4 regions of the Sphingobacterium sp. NGMCC 1.201703 genome follow, and region 4 is predicted to be linked to each of the others. Evidence: riboswitches for the same ligand, from Rfam matches in the RefSeq annotation. Region 4 holds a riboswitch; each other region holds the start of a gene.
The links. A riboswitch is a leader RNA that binds a small molecule or an ion and turns the genes downstream of it on or off. The one in region 4 is predicted to bind thiamine pyrophosphate.

Region 1: linked by a shared signal. The riboswitch ahead of ACK8HY_RS06555 (Crp/Fnr family transcriptional regulator) and the one ahead of thiS (sulfur carrier protein ThiS) in region 4 are both predicted to bind thiamine pyrophosphate.
Region 2: linked by a shared signal. The riboswitch ahead of thiM (hydroxyethylthiazole kinase) and the one ahead of thiS (sulfur carrier protein ThiS) in region 4 are both predicted to bind thiamine pyrophosphate.
Region 3: linked by a shared signal. The riboswitch ahead of pnuC (nicotinamide riboside transporter PnuC) and the one ahead of thiS (sulfur carrier protein ThiS) in region 4 are both predicted to bind thiamine pyrophosphate.

What each region holds. Positions count from the first base shown of each region.
Region 1 covers NZ_JBLOHD010000002.1:284,988-290,820, forward strand. Annotated here, with positions in the region: gene ACK8HY_RS06535 (DUF4382 domain-containing protein) at 1-359, shown strand, start outside; gene ACK8HY_RS06540 (hypothetical protein) at 640-1,272, shown strand; gene ACK8HY_RS06545 (hypothetical protein) at 1,893-2,846, shown strand; gene ACK8HY_RS06550 (MBL fold metallo-hydrolase) at 2,916-3,596, opposite strand; gene ACK8HY_RS06555 (Crp/Fnr family transcriptional regulator) at 3,650-4,267, opposite strand; TPP riboswitch at 4,471-4,564, opposite strand; gene ACK8HY_RS06560 (SusC/RagA family TonB-linked outer membrane protein) at 5,133-5,833, shown strand, end outside.
Region 2 covers NZ_JBLOHD010000001.1:690,676-696,508, forward strand. Annotated here, with positions in the region: gene ACK8HY_RS02690 (GIN domain-containing protein) at 1-644, opposite strand, end outside; gene tenA (thiaminase II) at 869-1,522, opposite strand; gene thiD (bifunctional hydroxymethylpyrimidine kinase/phosphomethylpyrimidine kinase) at 1,506-2,348, opposite strand; gene thiE (thiamine phosphate synthase) at 2,345-2,977, opposite strand; gene thiM (hydroxyethylthiazole kinase) at 2,967-3,770, opposite strand; TPP riboswitch at 3,850-3,942, opposite strand; gene ACK8HY_RS02715 (VanW family protein) at 4,117-4,959, opposite strand; gene ACK8HY_RS02720 (hypothetical protein) at 5,012-5,833, opposite strand, start outside.
Region 3 covers NZ_JBLOHD010000002.1:455,541-461,373, reverse strand. Annotated here, with positions in the region: gene fabG (3-oxoacyl-[acyl-carrier-protein] reductase) at 88-831, opposite strand; gene ACK8HY_RS07245 (malate:quinone oxidoreductase) at 1,146-2,645, shown strand; TPP riboswitch at 2,659-2,800, shown strand; gene pnuC (nicotinamide riboside transporter PnuC) at 2,859-3,479, shown strand; gene ACK8HY_RS07235 (hypothetical protein) at 3,454-4,548, shown strand; gene ACK8HY_RS07230 (hypothetical protein) at 4,880-5,593, opposite strand.
Region 4 covers NZ_JBLOHD010000001.1:1,118,270-1,124,102, forward strand. Annotated here, with positions in the region: gene thiC (phosphomethylpyrimidine synthase ThiC) at 1-1,622, opposite strand, end outside; gene thiS (sulfur carrier protein ThiS) at 1,665-1,871, opposite strand; TPP riboswitch at 1,932-2,027, opposite strand; gene ACK8HY_RS04625 (family 78 glycoside hydrolase catalytic domain) at 2,262-4,901, shown strand; gene ACK8HY_RS04630 (M60 family metallopeptidase) at 5,467-5,833, shown strand, end outside.

The DNA of each region.
Region 1 (5,833 bases), on a different contig from region 4:
AACAGCTATGGACCCGCACGTCTACAGGTGGGGGCAAAATCAACGCAAATAAAAGATTAAACATCCTAGAGGTACAAAAGGACAGCATCATTGCTGGTGGCCACGTCCCCCACGGCACCCTACAGGAAGTAATGCTAAAAGTATCCGCTACGGGCAATCAAATAGTCAAGAATGGTTCTTCCTATCCTGCAGAGACACCACAAGGACAATATATTGCCATTAATATCCCCGGTGACAAGCTGCTCAAGCCGAATGAGACGCATGCCCTGATGCTTGATATCGATCTATCAGATTTTATCGAAGAGACGGATAATGGAAAATTTGCGATCAATCCAAGCATAACTGCGGTACTGGACTAGCGGTGCTATTCACTCCTGGGATCGAGCTTTAAAGGCATCTTGACACAACATATAATCTCAATAGAAGAACGTCCGTATTTACAGTGACTTGCCTTCGACCAGGTAGATGCCAGCTCCTCTTATGGGATATTTCTTGAGTGTTGTGGAAAGTGCACGGTATCAAAGAAATGTCCCACAGCATCGAGGAACGATAGCGAAACAAGGTGTATGTAAGCGGTATGTGGAGATTTGATTTGTAAATAAAAACCTGTAATTTCATTGGAATTAATCTCTTTCTATTATGCAAACCAATAAATGGTTCGTCAAGTTTAAAAACATCCAACGAAAAAGAACATTTTTGTTAATTATACTATTAACTATCTTTTATAACACAAGCTCTGCACAAAAAGATCCGCAGCTCAGGGAAGCACTGTCGACCATGACAAAAGCATCTATATCTGGTGACGTTGAAGGTATTCTAAGCCAAACTTCACCCCGAATAATTGAAAGCATGGGCGGAATAGACCAAGCAACAAAACTGACCAAGGAACTTTATTCTTCCCTTATAAAATACGGAATTAAGATTGATTCCACGATCAATTACGTTGATATAGATGTCTCTAAAATTGATAGCATAGCCTATTGCTTTATTCCCCAGGTATTGGTAATGTCTACGCCGGAAAAAGACAAAATGGTAATCACTTCAGCTAACTTATTAGCACTAAAAGAAGGCGAACCAAAAAAATGGACTTTTTTTAATTTCAATAAAATGGATCAGGAAAAAATTAATTTGTTTTTTCCTGAGTTTAATGGCAGGATTTCGCTTCCTTCTGGTCTAGAAAAAAAGACATTGGTGGTGCGGAAAGAAGAAGTAGCTAAAACTGTTGATCATCTATTGAAACTTATAGATGAATCTGTCAAAAAACGTAACTAGTTTTAAATCATTCGATCTTTAAAATACTGTCTGTAATTGAGCCGCCCCTATCAATGGAAACAACAGTGTATTTAATAATAATATTTTCTTCATAAGCTCTTTTGGATAATACCCTTGATTAATTAATATAATGCCTAGATTTTGCATGCTCAGTGCCGCTATTTAGAAATCAGTCTACATGGAAAATTCAAACATATTACTTGGCGGTAGGTTAATATACAATTTGATTTGAATCTCTCATCGCAACCAACTATAGATCTTTTATTTATCTTTTAAAATAAACATTATTACTAGTATAACCGTTTTGCATAGTTCTGCCCGACTGTATAAATTGAATGTGATGCCTTGGTCTTTACAGCTGGGTTAAAAATGAAGACTTGCGAATTCGGGTATTGGTGCCGTACGTCATCCCCTGTCAGGTAGACAAATATAAAGCCATCAAGGGCGAATAATAAATCGTGTCAGAATATCCCAGAATTATCGTATATATTTAATTGAGGTCCTATACTTTCGATCAGTTCTAATGATGTATCGTTGCTATTTCATTGGAACTGGATAATAAAAGAAGTGAAATGGAACATTTGAGTGAAACGTCGAAACATCTATAGATAATTTGACCAATGAAAAAGATTGAAAAGAATTTTAGTAATGCGATCTATCAAAATTTTGATGAGATACAGCAATCGTTAAAAAAATCATTAAATCGAGTTCGGATTGCATCAGGGAATGGTTATCGAGATTTGTTTAATTCTAATGCCTGGGGAAGACAGTATCATAAACTGTCCATCGAAGAATTGTTTTTTATGAACCTTAACAATGATGCAATACTGGCGATATTAAATGTGTCAATTTATCATGCTATCGTTCAAAACGATTATAGTCATTTGTTAAATGGCGTATTTACTTATTCGCGGTTAAGGTCTCTCCAAAGGGCGTATATTCCCGGAGCTAATGACTGGAACGTAGTCGAAAGTCTAATCAATAATGATATTGCACTGCGGGATATAGAATATCCCAAGTCTTTAGGCTTTAATACGAATGTATTTTATGATACAACGCTTCTATTGAGCGGGAACTTACTCAGAACAATTTTGACCAATCCCGATTTAAAAACGCTGACCCTCGAACAATATTCAAAATTTATTGGTGAAGTTTCATCAAAATTTGATAGGGCTCTCTTACAATATCTATACGGATTGACGACAGAAGATGACAAGCTATGCAAAACTAACTTTGCGGAAATGGAACAGTTGTATAATAGATGCCAATGGCTATCCTCGGGCTGGTACCGAGATGCTAATTTGAATAAATCCGTTCCAATATTTCTTTTGGGGCTTTATCAACTCAAAAATATTGTCAATATCAATATTGAAATTGAATTAGAAAATGAATTTTTAAAAAATACAGATCGCTTTATCGTTGACAACCCCAATTATATCCCTCAAATCTTTAACTATTTTGACGGCGAACTTGAGTTCCTAAATGAAACGTTAACGAATAGTTTCGTTCCGTTTTATCACACCTACAAAATCAAGTTAGATGAAATCAAAACAGTCACTCAGGCAAAGAGATGAGAGAAGCCATTCAAGGTATGGTCATCCAGCGTAAAGCTGGTCTGGAAGAAGGATGTTCCTCCATTGGTATTAAAGCTCGCTGCATTTAGCCACAAATTGCTCAAACGTCCCGCTTTTATTGATCATGACCGGTCCATGGCCGAAACAGATGATGGCAGGCTTCAGTTTGGCCAGCTTCTGTAGCGATTGGATATTGCGTTGCTGATCCGTGGTGAATAGACCTGGCGGCAGCCGTAGTCCGACTGCCGTCGTGAGCAGGTTCATATTGACTGCCGCATCTCCGATGATCAGTACACCATCCCGCTCTCGGAATAAAGAGATATGACCTGCTGAATGTCCGGGTGTCTCAATGACCCGAAAGTTTCCGATCATGTCGTTTTCAACAATTGTCCGTTGGACTTTATGTCCCTGACCTGCCCAATACTTTTGTTGAAGTTTTGCAATCCAATGTTGCGGTCTTGGATAGGCTTTGGTAACCATACCCGTTTCAGCCCGAAACACTTCGTTGGGATGGCAGAGCAGGGGTATTGCGAATTCATCACATAGCTGATCGCTACAGCCTTGATGATCTGCATGTGCGTGTGTCAGGACATGTTGATAAACGGGTAGTTCCTCGAGCGCTTTCTTGACAGTGGCATACGAACTCCGTATTCCGGAGTCGACCAATACACCTTCGATAATATAGCAGTTGATACTGTTTCGAGGCATCAGTGAAATCTGAACCACCTCGGGAGCGATGTGACGTAACATATTTTTTTGTGCAAATCTACATCGCTGATCCGGACGGCATAAGGACATTTGTCCTATAATTCCTTGGATCGGTGCAATTGCCCCTTGGCCCGGGTAAGCGAACGTTGCGTAATACCTAGGTACGATGCTAGATCTTGTGTGGCTACACGCCGGATGAGCATCGGTTCGTTCGTCAAGACATGACGGTATTTATCCAAAGCCGACCGATTGTTGTAATTCAGCAGGTAAAGCTCCTTTTGGCTATACTCCCGCGCTATCACCGATTTTATAATATTGTTCCAGGCGGTAACCTGACCAAGCAGATTCAGATAGTCGGGATGGCTTATCCCATAGATGATGCTATCTTCGATCACCCTGATACTCCTTCTGGATTTTTCCTGCGCCACAAATTCCGAAAATGAGGTGGCAAATTCATTTTCAAACTTGAAGCAGGTTATATTTTCTTTTCCTTCTTTGTCAATAGCATATGCCTTTACAGCACCTCGGACAATAAATCCAATATAACGGCAGGTATCACCCTCTTTAATAAAAAAATCACCTTTCTTCAAGCTGATAGGTTTGAAGAAATCCGCAGAAAAGTTGATCTCCTCGTCTGTAAGGGCTCCGGTTAAGGACAGGTATTTTTTGAGTGTGTCAGTCATTGGACTATCTTTCCGTTCTTTTAATTTCATTTTGACTGTCTAGTCGTATTTTCACATTTAAATGTACATATATTTCTTAATTTGGGAATAGTCAGGCAATGGAATCCACACCGATCGTTAAAAATTATACCGCAACGACCTTCCTACCCGAAAGCCTTCGTTATGCATGAAACATTAGGTTTGCTTAAACGTTGGTAATGAAACGATAAAAAAAGGGCCTTGGTCTTAACCAAAGCCCCAGGAAACATTTTTCCTTCGCCAGCATTACCTGGATCAGGTGCTATGGGTATATTCTCAGATTTTTTCAAACCACCCCTAAATGCTTCCAATAATAGGACAACAGCTAGCGGTTTTTAGTTTTAGCTATGTTAAATAATTTAAACGTTTTTCAACCTAGTGTTGGTGAAGGTTATATTATTCTTTAAAATGGAACTGATGTAATTCCTTTTTTTCTAAGAATAGAAGTTGTCGCAAAAGCTCTTGGAGCTTTTCCTGATTGTATGACATCAGGATATCGATAAAGCCATTAGTTAAATCTATAGCTAAAATCGAATGTGACGACTCACAAAAGACGCTTTGGTATATCGACTGAGATACGTAAGCACACTCCTTGTTCCCAGACTATCGTCGGATGGAGCCAATTTCACGCAAATATAGGCTCTCTTTACTCCCTTGCCAGCTCATTCGATAGTAACCACTTATTTCAAAACCACATATACAACTAATTATCAGACAATTACATTCCTATAAAAATTTTAAAAAAAAGTCTTTTTATTTCGTAACTTTTCCTTTACATTTATATAAACAATGCTAAAGTTGATTCGGCTTGTCGGCGTTTGGATCTTCATCTACTTGGGTCAAACATTATTTTTAACCAATTTTTAATTACATGATTATGAGTAAAATTCTGTCTTTTTTACTTCTATGGCTAGTGATCGTCCCACTGGCCCATGGTCAACAACGCATGCTAAAAGGAAGCCTTGTGGACCTCGCCACCAATGCCCCCTTGGGAGGTGCAACGATCCGGCTAGAATCTACCTCCATCGGAACCTCCACCGACGATCAGGGGAAATTTACATTAAATGTACCGCAGGGCGCAGTCAAACTACTGGTTACACTGGTGGGTTATGAAGATGCAAGACGTACCGTAACGGCACAAGAAAGCGACATCACCATCAAAATGACAAGCAAATCGTCTGCCCTAGAGACTGTCGTGGTCACTGCGCTGGGTATTCAGCGTAAAGCCAAGAGCCTGACCTACTCGACGCAGGTCGTAAAAGGTGACGAACTGACCAAGGTGAAAGATGTCAATCCCATGAACAACCTGACCGGTAAAGTCTCGGGTGTGCAGATCAATCGCAGTTCATCGGGTATGGGCGGATCCGTAAACATTGTACTACGCGGATTTAAATCAAACCGCAACAACCAGCCTTTGTATGTTATTGACGGTCTCCCAATCACAAATACAGACGGTAGTGGCAACTCAGGCGCCTTTGGCGGAGGTACCGACCGTGGGGATATCCTGAGCACCTTAAATGCGGATGACATCGCCGCCATCAACGTATTGAAGGGTGCGTCTGCATCGGCATTGTACGG
Region 2 (5,833 bases), 430 kb from region 4:
TTATCCTTAACACTTAAGGTAACACCAGCCGATGTGCTGGCATTGACCTCCGCGTTGGTTGTTGTAAAAGCGGCCATGTCAACTGAAGTAGAGGAGTTGGCATTTAAATTCAGGTTCCTCGAACTTCCAGCAATTTCCTGTTTTGACGAACTTGTGGAATTTACCGTTAGATTCTTTGCACTTACGTCGGCCGTTAATCTACTTGAGGAACTTGTCGAAAGCGAAATATCGTCGGCAATTAATTTTTTAAGTGTAATTCTGGCCGATGAAGAAACGTTGACAGATATTTTGTTTGCCTTGATGGTTTCGTTGGTGAAAATAGAGCCACTGGATGAGGCCGAAAAACTTGTCGGAATTTTACTCGAATATACCGTTACACGGTTGTTCCTCGCATTTCTGATCTGCGAATTCCGTTTATATTGTACATGTAATACGCCATTTTTTACATTGGTTTCGATCAGCGATAGATGCTCTGCGTTGTCCGCTTCAACAACAACTTCATTGCGGTTGGAGTGAACATAGTCAACACGTAGCGAAGTGGCTGCCGAAATGCCGTCGGGAGCTGAAATCTTACGGGTTTCACGTTCTTGGGCCTGAGCTACATATAAAAATGAAATAAAGGCGATAGTTAAAATTCTTTTCATGGTTTTGTCTATTAGTAGTTTTTAATTTTATGCTATGATAATTTTTGTTTTTATTTCTGAAAACAGCCTCATTTCCTTGCTTACATCTATAATAGTGGTGCCAAAATTTAAAAACCATGTAAATCGTTTATAAATAGCTCTTTTTGCTTTTAGACGTTTTTTCTATTGCCCATTTTTGAACAACTGCTGTTCGTTATCGAACAATTTAACCGTTGTTTTTGCGGTTACCACATGCTCTTGTCGTAAGCTGCCTGCCAGAAATGATATTCCAATCGGGAAGCTGTTATAAATACTTGTCGCATTTTCTCCCGATTTGTTGCAGTAGTTTGTTCAGAAATTTGATCGACGTAATTTTTGGCTTTGTTCACACCCTCGGCAAAGTCCTCACCACTATAGGTTTCGATCCATTTGGAATAGGGGTTGTGGTCACCACTGGCGATCGAAACGATGTGGTCGCCAACTTCTTTATAAATCCAAAAGCAGGGTAAAGTCGCGGCCATAGCGACTTCAATAGGTTCAAAGGCAGCTACACTTTTTAAAAAGTGTACGTAATGGTGACAAACGGGTTCTATCTTGTTGTCGTCTTCCGGGTCCAGACCAAATTCTTTAAAATAGTTTTCATGGAGCGCTTTTTCGACGATAAGGGCATTGCGTCCAAATTCAAAATAATCCAGGGCTTGTTGATTGTCTGCACTCTTTGCACCTATGAAAGCTAAAACACGTCCAAATTCCTCCAGATAGAAAGCATCCTGACGCATATAAAATTGAAATTTGTCCAGCGGTAGACTGCCATTGCTCAGTTCGGAAATAAAAGGCATGGCTAGGATATCAGCATAAATTGGTCTTATAGCATTCCAGGCTTTATCGCTCCATTTCATGAAAAATAAGTTTAATAGGGTTGTGGAAATGATTAAGTGGCCCATTTCCTTTGCCGATAACGAGATCTTTGCTTCCTTTGATTGCCTCATGGACATAATCTAAAGCGGTAGCGACGGCCTCAGCAAGGGGAAATTGCTGCGCTAATTGGCTCGCTATTGCGGAAGAAAGAGAGCAGCCGGATCCATGTGTATTTTTGCTGTCAATTTTTTGTGATTTAAATACCAATGCTGATGCGTTTTGCTGAAAGAGGAGAGAGGTAAGCTCGCTACTTTGAAGGTGTCCGCCTTTAATAAGCACTGACTGACATCCTTTTTCAAGAAGTTCAATGCCCGCTTTTTCCATTTCTTCGACCTTAGCTATAGTCCTTCCGACAAGTACACTGACTTCATCCAGGTTGGGCGTGATAACCGAGGCTTTTGGAAAAAGTAGATCAACACAAGCTTGAATTGTATCATCATGGATTAACTTGTGACCACTTGTCGACACCATCACGGGGTCAAAGACAATTGTTCCACGGTATTCCTTCAAATAGCTGCTGATCAGTTCGACAAGTTCAACCGTGTGAACCATCCCGATTTTGATCGCATCGGGATAAATATCATCGAAGATCGCATCCAATTGCTCACGTACTGCTTGGGTCGGTATCTCGTAAATATTTCGTACCCCTTGCGTGTTCTGCACGGGTAATGCCGTTAAGACGTTCATGGCATAACATCCAATGGCTGATATAGTTTTCGTATCGGCTTGGATACCGGCTCCGCCACTGCCATCAAACCCCGCTATGCTCAGTACAGTGGGCACTGTATATTTTTTCGTTATGTTCATGTTAATAATTCCTTTAATTGGGCGCTATGCTTTCTTGGATTTTTACTTTGGCAAATTGCCGAGACGACCGCAATGGAATCTGCGCCAGCCAGCCAGGCACTTGTGCTGGTATCCAGGTTCATGCCTCCGATGGCGATCAAGGGCTTTTCAGTTAGATCACGTAACTCAGCCAGTCCACTGATTCCCCAGGTTGTAATGGTGTCTGTTTTTGTTTTTGTTGGAAAAATTGGGCTTATACCAAGGTGGTCTACAGCGGCCATCTGTTTGCTGTCAAGTTGTATCCGAACTTCCAGCGACCAGCCAATTTGAAGACGATGTCCGTATTTTTCCCTTATTGCTAGAGGTTGACGATCATTTTGTCCGACATGCACCCCCCAGGCCTCGATTTCAATCGCAATATCCACGGCATCATTGATGATTAAAGGGATTCCGTAACGATCGGTAAGCTTTTTTAGCTTCTTGGCTTTTTCCAGAAAGCCTGTCGGCGTTTCGTTCTTTTCGCGCAACTGAATAATATCCACACCGCCGATTATGGCTTCTTCGGCAACATGGAGCCAAGGGTTTGGGTAGCAGTCCCGTTCGGAGATCACCAGATACAAGGGGTAAGGAAATAGAGGATTAATTGCCATAATGCTTCAAGTTGAGATGCATCCGGATACGCTCTTCATTCAGCAGATAGAGCTCATCATAGAGATGCATCTGTAAGGAACCCGGACCAGCGGATCGCGCTGTTGCCAGTTCACCTGCTAAGCTCAAAAGGGAGACACCGGCGGTCGCGGCTTCAAAAGGATGGTCTGTGACTGCTAAAAATGCGCCGATGAGTGCCGTCGCGCTACAACCGAGTCCGGTAACCTGGGTCATCAAGGGGTGTCCATTGTGTACCTCTGCGGTATGCTGTTCGGACAGGATATAGTCTACCTTTCCGGAGATGCAGATGATAGATCCTAATTGTTCTTGTAATGCTTTACCAAAGCCAATAGCAGCTTTGCTGTCTGCAGTGCTGTCTACACCTTTGGTATTGACCTCGTTGAAATTGTAGAGGCTCATGATCTCTGATGCATTTCCCCGTATCACAGTGGGCTTTAACTCCAGGAGATTTGCCAGTAAGTCATTGCGAAAAGCGGATATTCCCGCGCCTACTGGATCCAACACCCAAGGGCGGCCAATGTTATTGGCATGTTCTGCCGCTACAAGCATGGACTCGGCGGTAAGTTCACTCAATGTGCCGATGTTGAGGACCAATGACTGGGCAAGGTCAACAACCTCGCGCACTTCGGATGGACTGTGAACCATGACTGGGGAAGCTCCAAGAGCAAGGAGCGCATTGGCGGTGCTATTCATCACCACCAAATTCGTAATATTATGTACAAGTGGTTTTTGTCGTCTGACCTGTGCTAACAGATCGATAATTAAATCTTCCATTCCTTTTTGTTCGCTATGTTTGTACGTGGCTTTGACAGGAAGAAATGAGACAGATGGGCTGTCCGGTATATTTCAATATACCTAAGCGGTTGCTTTTCCCTACGCCGGTATAAACCGAATCAGGTTCGAAGGGACTATCTCAATTCTATACAGAATACCCCCAAAGCCATATCAAATTTAGACAAAAAAAAGGACTTTTTATAACCCCTGTTTTTATTCGGTCCCGGAATAGTAAAAATGACTGCGAGCGATTTGACCGACATTTTCAGTATGAGTAGGGAAATAGATTGAGCCGACAATGAGCAGAGGATGATGTCAAAATGATCTTTCGTAGTTAGCTTAATTGCTAGAAACTTTTATTATCTTCAGTTGGCAATTCCGTGTAGTCAGGTGGGCTATAAGTGACGCGGGCAAAATTTTTCGTCAGGAGTTCCGTATCAACAACCTTTCCACCCTGAAATTTCAGGAATTTTTCCCGCCAGATTTCATTTTTTCGATAGAATTGATCACCTATCTTAAGGAATTGATGCTCTTTTTCAATGACGTGATAGGCAAAATCGAGCTCCTGATCGATCCGGAGCTCACCTTCAAGACATTTTTCGGTAAACCAAAGATTAATCTGAAACGTATAGGGTGTATTGTTGGTAAATTGATAGTCCCGATAATTGTAAAACACTGTTGCACCGCTTCCGAAAGGTAATACACGCCCATCATCGGGAAACGGATCAAAAGAATGGTGATAACGCTCCGTGACTGTCAGTGGGCTATGGATAACAAGCCAATGGATCAGGTTGGAGATCTGGCAGATTCCACCACCGATACCTGCCCGGGCTTCACCAAAAGACAATTCCATCCCTGGAAGATAGCCCTTTTTTCGTGTGGGTTGACCGACTAGTTTACAGAATGAAAAAGTTTCGCCGGGGTGGATCAGTACACCATTGATCTGCTTTGCTGCAATCTTTAGATTGGTCACTTTATTGATCTGCAGCTGCATATTGTTTTCCCCCAGCTTTTTTAATAAAACAGACTGGTGTTTTTTGATGCGATACTGCAGCGCTGTTGTAGATTTGGTTTTTGTGTACTTTTTATTATCCAATAACCAAATGGCTTTTCTTTGTGTCCTTCTCGCCCAAACAGCGAGAAAATACAGTAAAGGGTGACGTTGACTTATTAATTTCCGTTCTTTCACTAATGACGAATAATGTGTATTGCTTCCTCCTATTTCAGTTTGCGCGTTTAAATTATTGAAAATTGGAGGAACTTTCCTTTGTTTGTATTGTTTTAGAGGTAATTTTATCCTGTTTGTCAAATACGGTGCTCTCGTATTGGTGGTTGCCCAGGTCTTTTGATACTATTTTCAATTCCAATGTACCATCACGATAAAACAGGTAAGTGCTTTCGTTGCCTTGCACAGCTATTTTGGATTCGGCAGTGAGCTTTCCCGCCGTGTCAAATGCCTGCCACGAAGAGAAATTGTCTGCTTTTGGGTTCTCATAATAATACAATGTACGTTTTTCGATAGCGTCATTTAGCCCTGAAACTTCCTCAACAAGCTGCCCATTTTCATTGTAACGGTGGTCGACCCAATGCATGCGTTGGTAAACGAAGTGGATGGACTCCTCCCTGATCACTTGATATTGATCATTTAAATGATGGATGGAGGCGGTTTGCCGTTCAGGATCGGTAATGAGAATAGCGCGCGGTAAGTATTGATAAATTGTACTAGAGGACCATTTGCTATCTTGAAGCTGTTGTATCGAATCGATTAATCCCCATTTGTTGTAAAAATATTTGCTGTAAAAATTGACCCCATTAGACAAATTGTTTGCCGAGAGTTCTTTGCCTTGCTGATAAACGGTTGTTATAATGCCGCTGGGTTTTTCGAGGTTCTCCCCTGTAAAGGTCTGCGAAATATAAGTTCCGTCATATTTGCCTTTTTTCTGCGTGGAGTAGATCGGAAGATTGGACCGCGAAATGATGGCGGCAGCATATTGCCTGGAGGGTTTAAACGGAATAGCAGCTATTGAATCGAAGAATAGTTTCGCATCGTATTTAAGCGCTTT
Region 3 (5,833 bases), on a different contig from region 4:
TGTAAAAGAGCCTGCTGGCGAATTCTGCTATTCGGGATAATAGAGAAAACACTGGCGTCGATTGGGGACACCAGTGTTTGCTATATCTTACAACATACCGCCGTCAACAGGAAGAACCTGTCCAGTCACATATGCGGATAAATCAGAGGCTAGGTAGAGACATGCGTTGGCTACATCTTCGGGAGATCCGGCGCGTTTTAACGGAATTCCGGCTTCCCAGGAAGCGATTACTTTAGGATCTAATATATCTGTCATTTCCGTACGGATAAATCCAGGTGCGACCACGTTCGCACGGATGTTGCGTGAACCTAGTTCTTTTGCAATGGACTTGGTGAAGCCTATAATACCTGCTTTGGAAGCTGCATAATTTGATTGACCAGCATTACCTTGGACGCCAACAACAGAAGACATATTGATAAATGAACCATTACGGTTTTTCATCATTATTTTTGAAGCAGCTTTTGTAACATTGAATACGGATTTCAAGTTGACATTTAGGACATCATCCCAGCTTTCTTCTGTCATACGCATTAACAGGCCATCTTTTGTGATGCCGGCATTGTTGACGACGATATCCAGACTTCCAAAATCCGCAACGATTGCATTGATTAACTGTTCTGCTTCTTCAAATTTTGAAGCGTCAGAGCGGTAGCCAATTACTTTTGTTCCGTAGGCTTGAAGCTCTTTTTCCAGCGCTTGTCCCTTTTCTACAGACGAAAGGTAAGTGAAAGCGACATTGGCGCCGTGCTGTGCAAACACTTCAGCAATTTTTCTTCCAATTCCTTTTGATGCTCCAGTTACCAAAGCAATTTTTCCTTCAAGTAATTTCATATAAGAGTGTAAAGTTATTCGTTGATGTTTTTGCAAAAATGTTAAAACTATATTATAACACAAAATCTTTCGATAAATAACGATTTAAAAAGCTCGGATATTTGTCTTATTTCGGGCTATTTACAGCCGTATCGATCAACAATATCCTGAGTAAAGGCTTCGAAAAGCTGAAAAGTTGCATTTCCTTTATACTTAGGATTATTTTAATAAATCAATGGTATTTTTGAATAAGTGCTTCTAAAAAGTACAGTTTTTTGACAAAAGGCTTGGGGGTTTACCAAAAACTATATTAAATTTGCATCAATCACAAAAACATGAGCAAAAAATCAAATAAAGAAGTTGACGTTGTTCTGATCGGCGCCGGTATTATGAGTGCTACTTTGGGGACTCTAATCAATGAATTAAGCCCAGACGTTAATATTGAAATTCTTGAGCGTTTGGATGTTGTGGCGGCTGAGAGTTCTGACGCTTGGAATAATGCTGGTACAGGTCACTCGGCCTTGTGCGAATTAAACTATACACCGGAGCAAAAAGATGGTTCGGTAAAGGTTGATAAAGCGGTTAAAATTGCCGAACAATTTGAAGTATCGAAGCAGTTTTGGTCATACTTGGTTGATAAAGGTATTATCGCCCAACCGGAGAATTTTATCCGCAGCATTCCACATATGAGTGCTGTTTTTGGTGAAAAAGATGTGAAATTTCTAAAGACAAGATGGGAGACAATGAATACCCAGACCTTGTTCAAGGGAATGGAATATACCGAAGATCCTGAGTTGTTAAAATCCTGGATTCCTTTGATGATGGAAGGAAGGGATGCAGGAGAGAAAATTGCTGCAACCAAGATGGACCTCGGTACTGATGTGAATTTCGGTTCATTGACGCGTGATTTGATTAATAACCTGGCAAAAAAAGAAAATATTTCAATATCCCTAAACCACGAAGTTGTCGATATCGAACGCGAAGACGATGGACGTTGGGAAATCGAAGTGAAGGATTTGAAAACCGGGGTGAAGAGAGAGCTAAAAGCGAAATTTGTTTTTATCGGCGCTGGAGGCCACTCCTTATTATTACTAGAGAAATCTGGTATCCCAGAAGCAAAAGGTTACGGTGGATTTCCTGTAGGAGGTCAATGGTTGAGATGTGTAAACGAAGAGATTATCAATACACATCATGCTAAAGTTTATGGTAAGGCATCTGTCGGCGCGCCACCGATGTCGGTACCGCATCTGGATACCCGGTATATTGATGGCAAGCAAGCCTTACTTTTTGGCCCCTATGCTGGTTTCTCTACCAAATTCCTAAAACAGGGATCTTATTTTGACTTACCTGCATCGATCAAATTATCCAATATCCGTCCGATGTTATCGGCAGGACTTGATAACTTGCCTTTGACCAAGTATCTGATTACTGAGGTCATGAAATCTCCTAAAGATAAATTAGAGTCTCTGAAGCAATTTATGCCAACTGCTAAATTGGAAGACTGGGTTATTGAAAAAGCCGGTCAACGTGTTCAGGTGATTAAAAAGGATGAGAAGAAAGGCGGGATTTTAGAGTTTGGTACAGAAGTGGTTTCGAGTGCAGACGGTTCTATTGCGGCGCTATTGGGTGCTTCTCCAGGGGCATCTACTTCAGTGGCGATCATGATTAGCTTATTGAAGAAATGCTTCCCTGAACGTGCTAAATCAGATGAATACCGCAAGAAACTACGGGAGATGATTCCTTCCCATGGCAAATCATTAAACGATGACGCTGAGCTTTGTAGGGAGACGCGTATACGCACGCATAAAGCGTTGAAATTAATTGATATCGATTAATTTCGATTTACAAAATATACTTATGGGGTGCTTTGGATGCATTGTCATCGAAGGCTGAGATTATACCCAATAAAAGCGATTGTGCAACCTTGTACAATCGCTTTTATATACCTGATCCGGATAATGCTGGCGTAGGGATTTTAATTTCAATAAAAACAGCTGTTTTTACCCGCCTAAGTTTATTATATAATATAAGAAATAATAAACAATTGAATGACTTCTGATACAATTTTTGATGCTTTAATCCAGCAAATACAACAAGCTAGCCTAGCTGAGTGGCTGGGGGTATGTTTTGGCATTTTGCAGGTTTGGTTTTCAAGACAAAATAAATCGATCAATTATCTCTTTGGGATAATAGGTATCATTATATCGGTTTATGTCTTATTCCATGCCAAACTATATGCGGAGATCCTGCTCCATGTTTATTATTTGGTAATGAGCATCTATGGTTGGATCTATTGGAAATATAGCAGTGACCGTGTTGTCCCAATCAGCCGCAATACAGCTGGAGATTGGTGGATTGTTGGTATTATCTGTATAGCGGGCTTTCTATCATTCTACTTTGGTCTGGTTCATTTAACCGATTCGGACGTTCCTGTTTGGGACTCTTTTGTTTCCTGTACAGCTTGGGCTGGGATGTGGTTGTTGGCGAAGCGCAAAATTGAAAATTGGATTTTATTGAACATCAGTAACCTGATGGCAATTCCTTTGCTTATGCACAAAGGTTTATTCCTATATGCTGGTTTAACCTTATTTTTATTTGTGATGGCTTTTAGTGGCTATTTTAATTGGCGGAGAATATTAAGTAATGAAAAGAAATATGCAACTGAGTGATGCGACTATCGCTGTACTAAGGGATCAGCAAATGAAAGGCATCCAACAGAAAAGTTTGTCTAGGGAGCAGTTAGCGTTGATTTATGATAACAAGTGGTTTAAAATTTGGGTACCACAATCATTGAACGGCTTAGGCCTGGATTTGGTCAATGGGCTTTCCCTTTTGAAGGAGCTGGCCTATTGGGATGGCGGATTGGCGTGGACAGTAACTTTATGTGCAGGTGCCAATCTTTTTGTCGGTTTTATTGATCAGCTGGTGGGACGGGATATTTTCGCTTCAAAACAGGTATGTTTTGGGGGGAGTGGGCAGATTGCTGGTGTCGCCGAACGTGAGCGTACATCTTATCGTCTGAAGGGGCTGTGGAAATATGCTACTGGAGCACCTCACTTGACGCATTTTACGTTGAATGCTTATATTCAGGAGAAAGGTCAGCCCATACTGGACGAGGATGGAAATCCCCTGGTGAAGTCTTTTTTTGTCGATCGCGAACAGGTGCTAATTCATTACGATTGGGATACATTTGGCCTGGAAGCGACAGCCTCGCATTCTTTTTCGCTGGACAATATATGTGTGGATGAGAACCGGTCTTTTTCTATTGATGCAAAGAAAAGTACGTATACAGATCTGCTTTATCAATATCCTTTTATACCATTTGCGGAGTTGACCTTACTGGTCAATTTTATGGGGATGTATCAGCGGTTTATGGATCTGATTGAGAAGTTATTTGTATTGAGGTCCAATCAGGGGAAATGGGAGATTCTTGAAAGTAAAGCTGCTTTTCGGAAGTTGGACGAAATGCAGCAGGATTATATAGATAGGACGCATAAAATCTTGGATTTGGCAGCTTGTTCTTGGAATAATATCAAGAATGGGACTGATAACACTGCATTATATGAGCGCATAGCGATAGAAAGTCGGGATTTTGTAGAGATCATTTTGTCCAATGTAAATAAACTCTATCCCCATACCGGAATTTCGGGTGCGACGGCTGACAATGAAATCAATATTTTGTTTCGAAACTTATTTACGGCATCGCAGCATAAATTGTTGCAAAAAGGCTTTTTGTAAGCTTGACGAGGAATTTTATTGTTAAGGATACCAAGATTCTTCATCTTGCGGTAGAAATTTCCTCTGTCTAGAATGTAGGTAATGGATTCAGTAAGAGCTTTTTTACCGATTTATTATGCAAAAAATATCGCTTCTGGAGGCCCCGTGATAGACCCAATAATCGTTCCTATAAAACTAAAAGTGTGATTGTAAATAATACAATGGAATTGAGGACAATATAGGGACGCGCGAAATGATGAGCGGAAAGCCTGTTATCGTGTCGGTATCATCGTCAAAACCGATGGTATTTAAGGAATTCGAAATCGATGTTAACGGCATTACTGCAGCAACTTTAATTTAAGTTGAGGCCAAAAGCAAGTCCATACCAGAGTTTATTTTGATAAATCCAGGTGGAACGATTGCCATCCAATAGATGATCGAAACCCAATGCCATTCCAACAGTGAAATTATTGACAGCAAAAATTCCTGCAAATCCTTTGCTCCAAACAACACCTTCATATTCTTGTTGAATGGCGTTATTTGTCGTTGTAGGGGATAGCGAAGAATTTCCAAGACCTGTGAAAGCGCCAAATGAAAAACCTAAATGATTAATGCTTCTATCGGATACACCAAGTGGATTTGTTGTGTAATTGATTATGTATTTGTCCCGTCTGTATCCGAAATAACCAGCCCCGTTCAAGTTTGTATTTAACTGCATAGGAACTCCGGTTTGTGCAGGGCGAAATTTTAGAGGGATCGTCAAAAAATCAATATCGAAAGACGGTTTACTGAATGAAGCAGACTGTTCGGAGTTCGCTTTCAATACATTCTTTTGAAATTGATATACGTTGCATGTATCAATGCTAAATTGGCCATTTTCCTTGGGCTTTGATGGGTGGATCCGAATAGTTTCATCGGCAACATCAATATAGACTTTTTGCTTTACGCCATCTATATTTTGTGTATAGAAGCCATCGTTAAACTCTTTTTTACTATTTTTTTGGAATACGCTGCAACTTGAAACTGTGATGCTGATAGGAATGATAAATTGTGCTAATCTCTTCATTAGTTTTTTTACGTATGTATGGTGATGCTCTAAACGGATCACTTTATTTTCTTTCAAGATATTGGATATACCTAGAGCAGTGATTTTAAGTTTAATGCTTGTCCTCATTAAGTCATCTAATCGAATAAATACCTTCTTGAATTTGCATGATGCTGTTTTTCATAGAAAATGTTAATCTATATTTTCCAAAAATATAAAATGGCTGTAACTTGAAAACAACTTTGAAGCGTATTTTTAAAA
Region 4 (5,833 bases):
TCAAGGGATAAGTTGAACTGATCTTCCCAACGGAATTCGAATCTAGCCTTGCTCAGCGCATTGTCACGGTATTGTGCCCCCGGATGACCTTTGGCCAGATCAGCTGCGTGTGCCGCCAGTTTGTAGGTAATCACGCCATCTTTCACATCTTTTTTATTGGGCAGGCCAAGATGTTCTTTGGGTGTGACATAACAGAGCATGGCACAGCCATACCAACCGATCATTGCCGCGCCGATCGCCGAGGTGATATGGTCATATCCTGGCGCGATATCGGTGGTCAGTGGCCCTAACGTATAAAATGGAGCTTCGTCACAACATTCCAGCTGTTTTTCCATATTTTCTTTGATCAATTGCATCGGCACGTGGCCCGGTCCCTCGATCATCACTTGTACATCGTGTTTCCAGGCAATTTTTGTCAATTCCCCCAAGGTTTCCAGTTCGGCAAATTGGGCTGCATCATTGGCATCTGCGATAGCACCGGGGCGCAGACCGTCACCCAGTGAAAAAGCAACATCATACTGCTTCATGATCTGACAGATTTCGTCAAAATGGGTATAGAGAAAGTTTTCCTGATGATGGAATAGACACCATTTAGCCATAATGGAGCCACCCCTTGACACAATGCCGGTCACGCGTTTTGCGGTTAGGTGAATATAGCGCAAGAGAACACCGGCATGGATCGTGAAATAGGAAACTCCCTGTTCCGCCTGCTCAATCAGCGTGTCCCGAAATATTTCCCAGGTGAGATCTTCGGCAACACCTTTCACCTTTTCAAGCGCCTGATAAATCGGAACAGTACCGATCGGCACGGGTGAGTTGCGAATAATCCATTCGCGGGTTTCGTGGATATTTTTGCCTGTAGACAGATCCATGATGGTATCGGCGCCCCAGCGGCAGGCCCATACTGCTTTTTCGACTTCTTCTTCGATGCTGGAGCTGACGGCGCTATTGCCGATGTTGGCATTGATTTTTACCAGAAAATTACGGCCGATAATCATCGGTTCGCTCTCGGGATGATTGATATTATTGGGTATAATAGCTCTACCGGCAGCAATTTCCTCCCGGACAAATTCCGGTGTAATATATTTTCCAGCTGTCCGGGCGCCGAAGTTCTCCCCGGGATGCTGATGATCCATTCCGGGTGTACTGTCGGCTAGTTGGGCTATACGTTGATTTTCACGAATGGCGACATATTCCATTTCCGGCGTAATGATACCTTTTCTGGCATAATGCAATTGCGTTACATTTTTTCCCGGTGCCGCAACTTTCGGCTTATGGCTGTAGGCAAAACGAAGCTCATCTAAGCTTGTATCTGCTAGGCGTTCTTGTCCGTACCGCGAACTGATACCGTCCAGCTGGTGCACATCACCACGGTCTAGGATCCATTGTTCCCGTAGCCGGGGAAGTCCCTTACGAATATCAATTTCCTGGGTTCCATCTGTATAGGGACCTGAGGTATCATAAATGGTGATTGGCGGGTTGACTTCGATCTGTCCATTGCTTAATTTGGTAGGGCTCAACGAAATCTGGCGCATGGCGACCTGAATGGGATAGAGTGTTCCAGGAACAAAAACTTTGGTTGAGTTTGGAAAAGCGGTCTGTGTGATTTTTTCTGATGTCATGTTAAGGAGAAATTAGGTATATTGAATAAGTTCCAAAGATGGTTAACCACCTTGCGTAGCGGTAATAAGTAGAATCTGGTCACTGGCACGTAGGGATGTGTTTGGCCAATCGTCTTTGGGAATAACCTGGTTATTGACGGCTACAGCGACACCTTGTGTTTTACCGGAAAGTTCAACCTGTAAAAGATCGGCTAGCGAATTTGGCGCGGGGTCGAAAAATCGGATTTGATGATTGATTGTAAGTTCCATTCCTTTTATTTTTTTGGTAAAACTTTAGGAATGGCTACAATAAGATACGGTAATGTATCCTGTAGACAGCTTACTTTTCCCTACGCCAGTATGATCTGGATCAGGTTATAAGGGTAAAATCTCAGCCCGCATATGCAGACACCCCTAAAGTCGCAACTAATATAGGACTATTTTGATGAAAAATCCAAAACATCCCTGTTAATTTTAAATACTGTTGCAATAAGACAAGGCTGTTTATTATGTTGAAAATATTTGATATATTCGTTTTTAAATCAACTAAAACAATTTAACGTCCTTTTGTAAACCTGCTGAATTCATCCCTGATTTCTTAGGAAACGCATTCTATTTTCATCGTGGGAAACACAAGAGGTCAACATGTATCTACGAAATATGAGGAAGACTTTACTGATGATCATGCTGAGCATGGGGACGTTATTGCATGCACAGCAGCAAAAAGAATGTGTACCTATTGCACTCCGATGCGAACATTTGGAGAACCCCTTGGGTGTAGACAAATTAAATCCCCGTTTAAGCTGGCAGCTGGATGATAAGCGACAGGGCGCAAAGCAATCTGCTTATCAAATCTTGGTAGACAGGGATTCAACAGCCCTAGTGAAAAATAAATCCCGTATTTGGAATAGTGGAAAGCAGTCTAATTCCGACATCTTGGTTCAGTATGATGGATCGACTTTGGAACCGCAGACAAAATATTTTTGGAGAGTCCTTGTCTGGGACAAAAATGGAAAGCCAAGCACATCCTCCATCGCCTCGTTCGAAACAGGGATGATGGGGATGCAGAACTGGAAGGGAAAATGGATCAATGATAAGCAGGACATTCACGAACAGGCGGCCCCTTATTTCAGAAAGGCTTTTAAAGCAGCCAAAGCAATCAAGTCGGCCCGGGCCTATATTGCGGCAGCAGGACTTTATGAGCTGTCCATAAATGGCAAGCGAATCGGCGATCACCGCCTTGATCCCATGTATACTCGGTTTGATAAACGCACATTGTATCTGGTGGAAGATGTGACCGGACAGCTTCAGCAGGGCGACAATGTCCTCGCTATTGTTTTGGGAAACGGCTGGTATAACCATCAAGCCCTGGCGGTATGGAATTTTGACAAGGCACCCTGGCGGGATCGTCCGACATTTTGTTTGGATTTGCGTATTGTCTATGAGGACGGTACTGAAGAAACAGTAAGTTCAGACCAAACCTGGAAGACTGCGGCAGGACCGATCCGCTACAATAATATTTATACCGGTGAACATTATGATGCCCGTCTGGAAATGCCAGGATGGGATACAGCAGCCTTTGATGATTCAGAATGGCATGCAGTGCAGTATCGGAAACCACCTTCCGCAAATATCGTCTCCCAGCAGATGGTACCGATACGGCTGGTCAGATCGTATAAACCGAAATTAATAAAAAAAATCGATGACAGGACCTATGTCTTTGATATGGGGCAAAATATGGCTGGTGTAACGAAGATCAAGATCGCTGGGAAAGCCGGGACGGTGGTCAAAATCAAGCATGGCGAACGCGTGCAGGCAAATGGCCGCTTGGATCAGTCCAATATTGATGTATATTACCGTGGAAACAAAGATCTGGAACCCTTTCAGACCGATATCCTGACACTGAGTGGCAGGAAAATGGATGAATTTATGGCGAAATTTGGCTATAAGGGCTTCCGTTATGTTGAGCTGAGCAGCAGTGAACCAATTGCAGTGGATGAATCGGCTGTTACGGCTTATTTTATGCATAGTGATGTACGGCCCATTGGCCAGCTGAAAACCTCTTCTTCGTTGATCAATGGGTTGTGGGAAGCGACTAACAACGCCTACCTGTCCAACTTGATGGGTTATCCCACGGACTGCCCACAACGGGAGAAAAATGGTTGGACGGGGGATGGGCACCTCGCAATTGAAACCGCCTATTATAATTTTGACGGGATTACCGTTTATGAGAAATGGATGGCGGATCATCGGGATGAGCAGCAGGAAAACGGCGTGTTGCCCGATATCATTCCGACCGGCGGCTGGGGATATGGTACGGCAAATGGCTTGGATTGGACAAGTACCATCGCCATTATTCCCTGGCAGACCTATTTGTTTTACGGTGATGCAAAGTTACTGGCAGAATGTTATGACAATATCAAGCGTTATGTGGATTACGTGGACGGAATTAGTCCGAATGGACTGACCACCTTTGGTCGTGGAGATTGGGTACCCGTCAAATCGCAATCTAATCTTGAGCTAACTTCGTCGGTGTACTTTTATGTGGATGCGACGATCTTAGCCGCGGCCGCAAAAATGTTTGGAAAGACCGGTGATCAGCAGAAATATGAACGATTGAGCCAGAAGATCAAAGACGCGATCAATACGAAATTTTTGGATACCACAACAGGGATCTACAGTACAGGGACACAGACCGAGTTAAGTGTACCCTTATATTGGGGCCTGGTACCCGAGGCGATGAAAGCCAAAGTTGCAGCCAACTTAAATAAGCGGGTAGAAGAGACCAATTTTCATTTGGATGTTGGTGTACTTGGGGCTAAAGCACTGCTGAATGCATTGAAGGATAATGGTTACGGCGAGACGGCGTATAAAGTCGCCGTACAGGATACTTATCCCTCCTGGGGCTGGTGGATTGTCAATGGTGCAACCACCTTGCTTGAAAATTGGGACCTACAGGCGACGCGGGATATTTCGGATAACCATATGATGTTTGGCGAGATCGGCGGCTGGTTTTTTAAATCCATTGGCGGTATCCTGCCAGATCCAACACAGGCTGGCTTTAAACATGTCTTGTTAAAACCTATTTTCCCGAAGGAGCTCAAGGAATCCTCGATTTCTTATCAATCGCCTTATGGTAAAATTGTGTCCAGTTGGCGAGTAAATGGAAACAAAATCGAATACACTGTCGAGATACCGGCGAATGCGACGGCAACCTTTTATCCGCCAGCGAATATCCGCAGTAGCGGTGCAGTCCAGTTGGAAGCAGGGAAATATCAAATGGATTTGGAATTAAAATAATAGGCCTGGTTTACATCCTATTTTTTTCTACTGGATATGGTTGTCATTGGCGGGGCTTTTCTTGCTATTATCTTCGGACCTTATTCGGATCGTTTGCGGTACTGACCAATATTGCTGCAGATCGGTGGCCGGTTTTACCCAAACAATTTCTGCATCGAATCTGCCTCAGGTCTGCTCTGGCTCAGCCACCTGTCTGGCTGTTAGCGAATATGATCCGAATTTGATCCGAAGAAAGGTGATCATTAACCAGTGAACAGTCCACGTATAAATGGATTGTCAGCCGCTCTTTTTTAGCAAAAGCAAAGCCTATTAAGGACGATATCCCATTTGTGAGCCAGTTATACTTTATTTTACCTATTAAAGGAGGTTTTTATTTACGATAGTTAATTTTAGTTCTTTTTAACTTATTGTGTTTATTGTACACGATAACGTTTTCGTTTGTTGCGCAATCGATTGCTCGGATTTATTGAATAATTTACTTCTATATTGGTCATAGCGATTATAATCCTACTACTAATTTTTTACCAAAGTTTTAAACTGTTTATAAACTTAATTTTGAAAACCAATGAAGAAAAACATCTTTTATGTAATTGCAATCTGCTTTGTCGGCTTATTTACCTCCTGTAAAAAGGATGGTGGTTGGATGCATCCGGTGCCTAATGATCCTGAACCGGTCAAATTGGCCATTGCAGATAGTGTACAAACGTTCAAAGTAATGCCTTCGGCATCGACAGAGACCGATCGATTGCAATTCAGGGCAAATCACAACGATATGCAGGCAACGGGATTTTATGCTGCTCCCAATAGTACAATAACGGTAACTGTTAACGTCAAAGCTGGTTCAACAGGAGCCCGACTTGCGATCGGTACTCCTTTTAGGGATAATATCAGGCCTGTGAGACAATACTTTGATCTACAGCCGGGAACGCAAT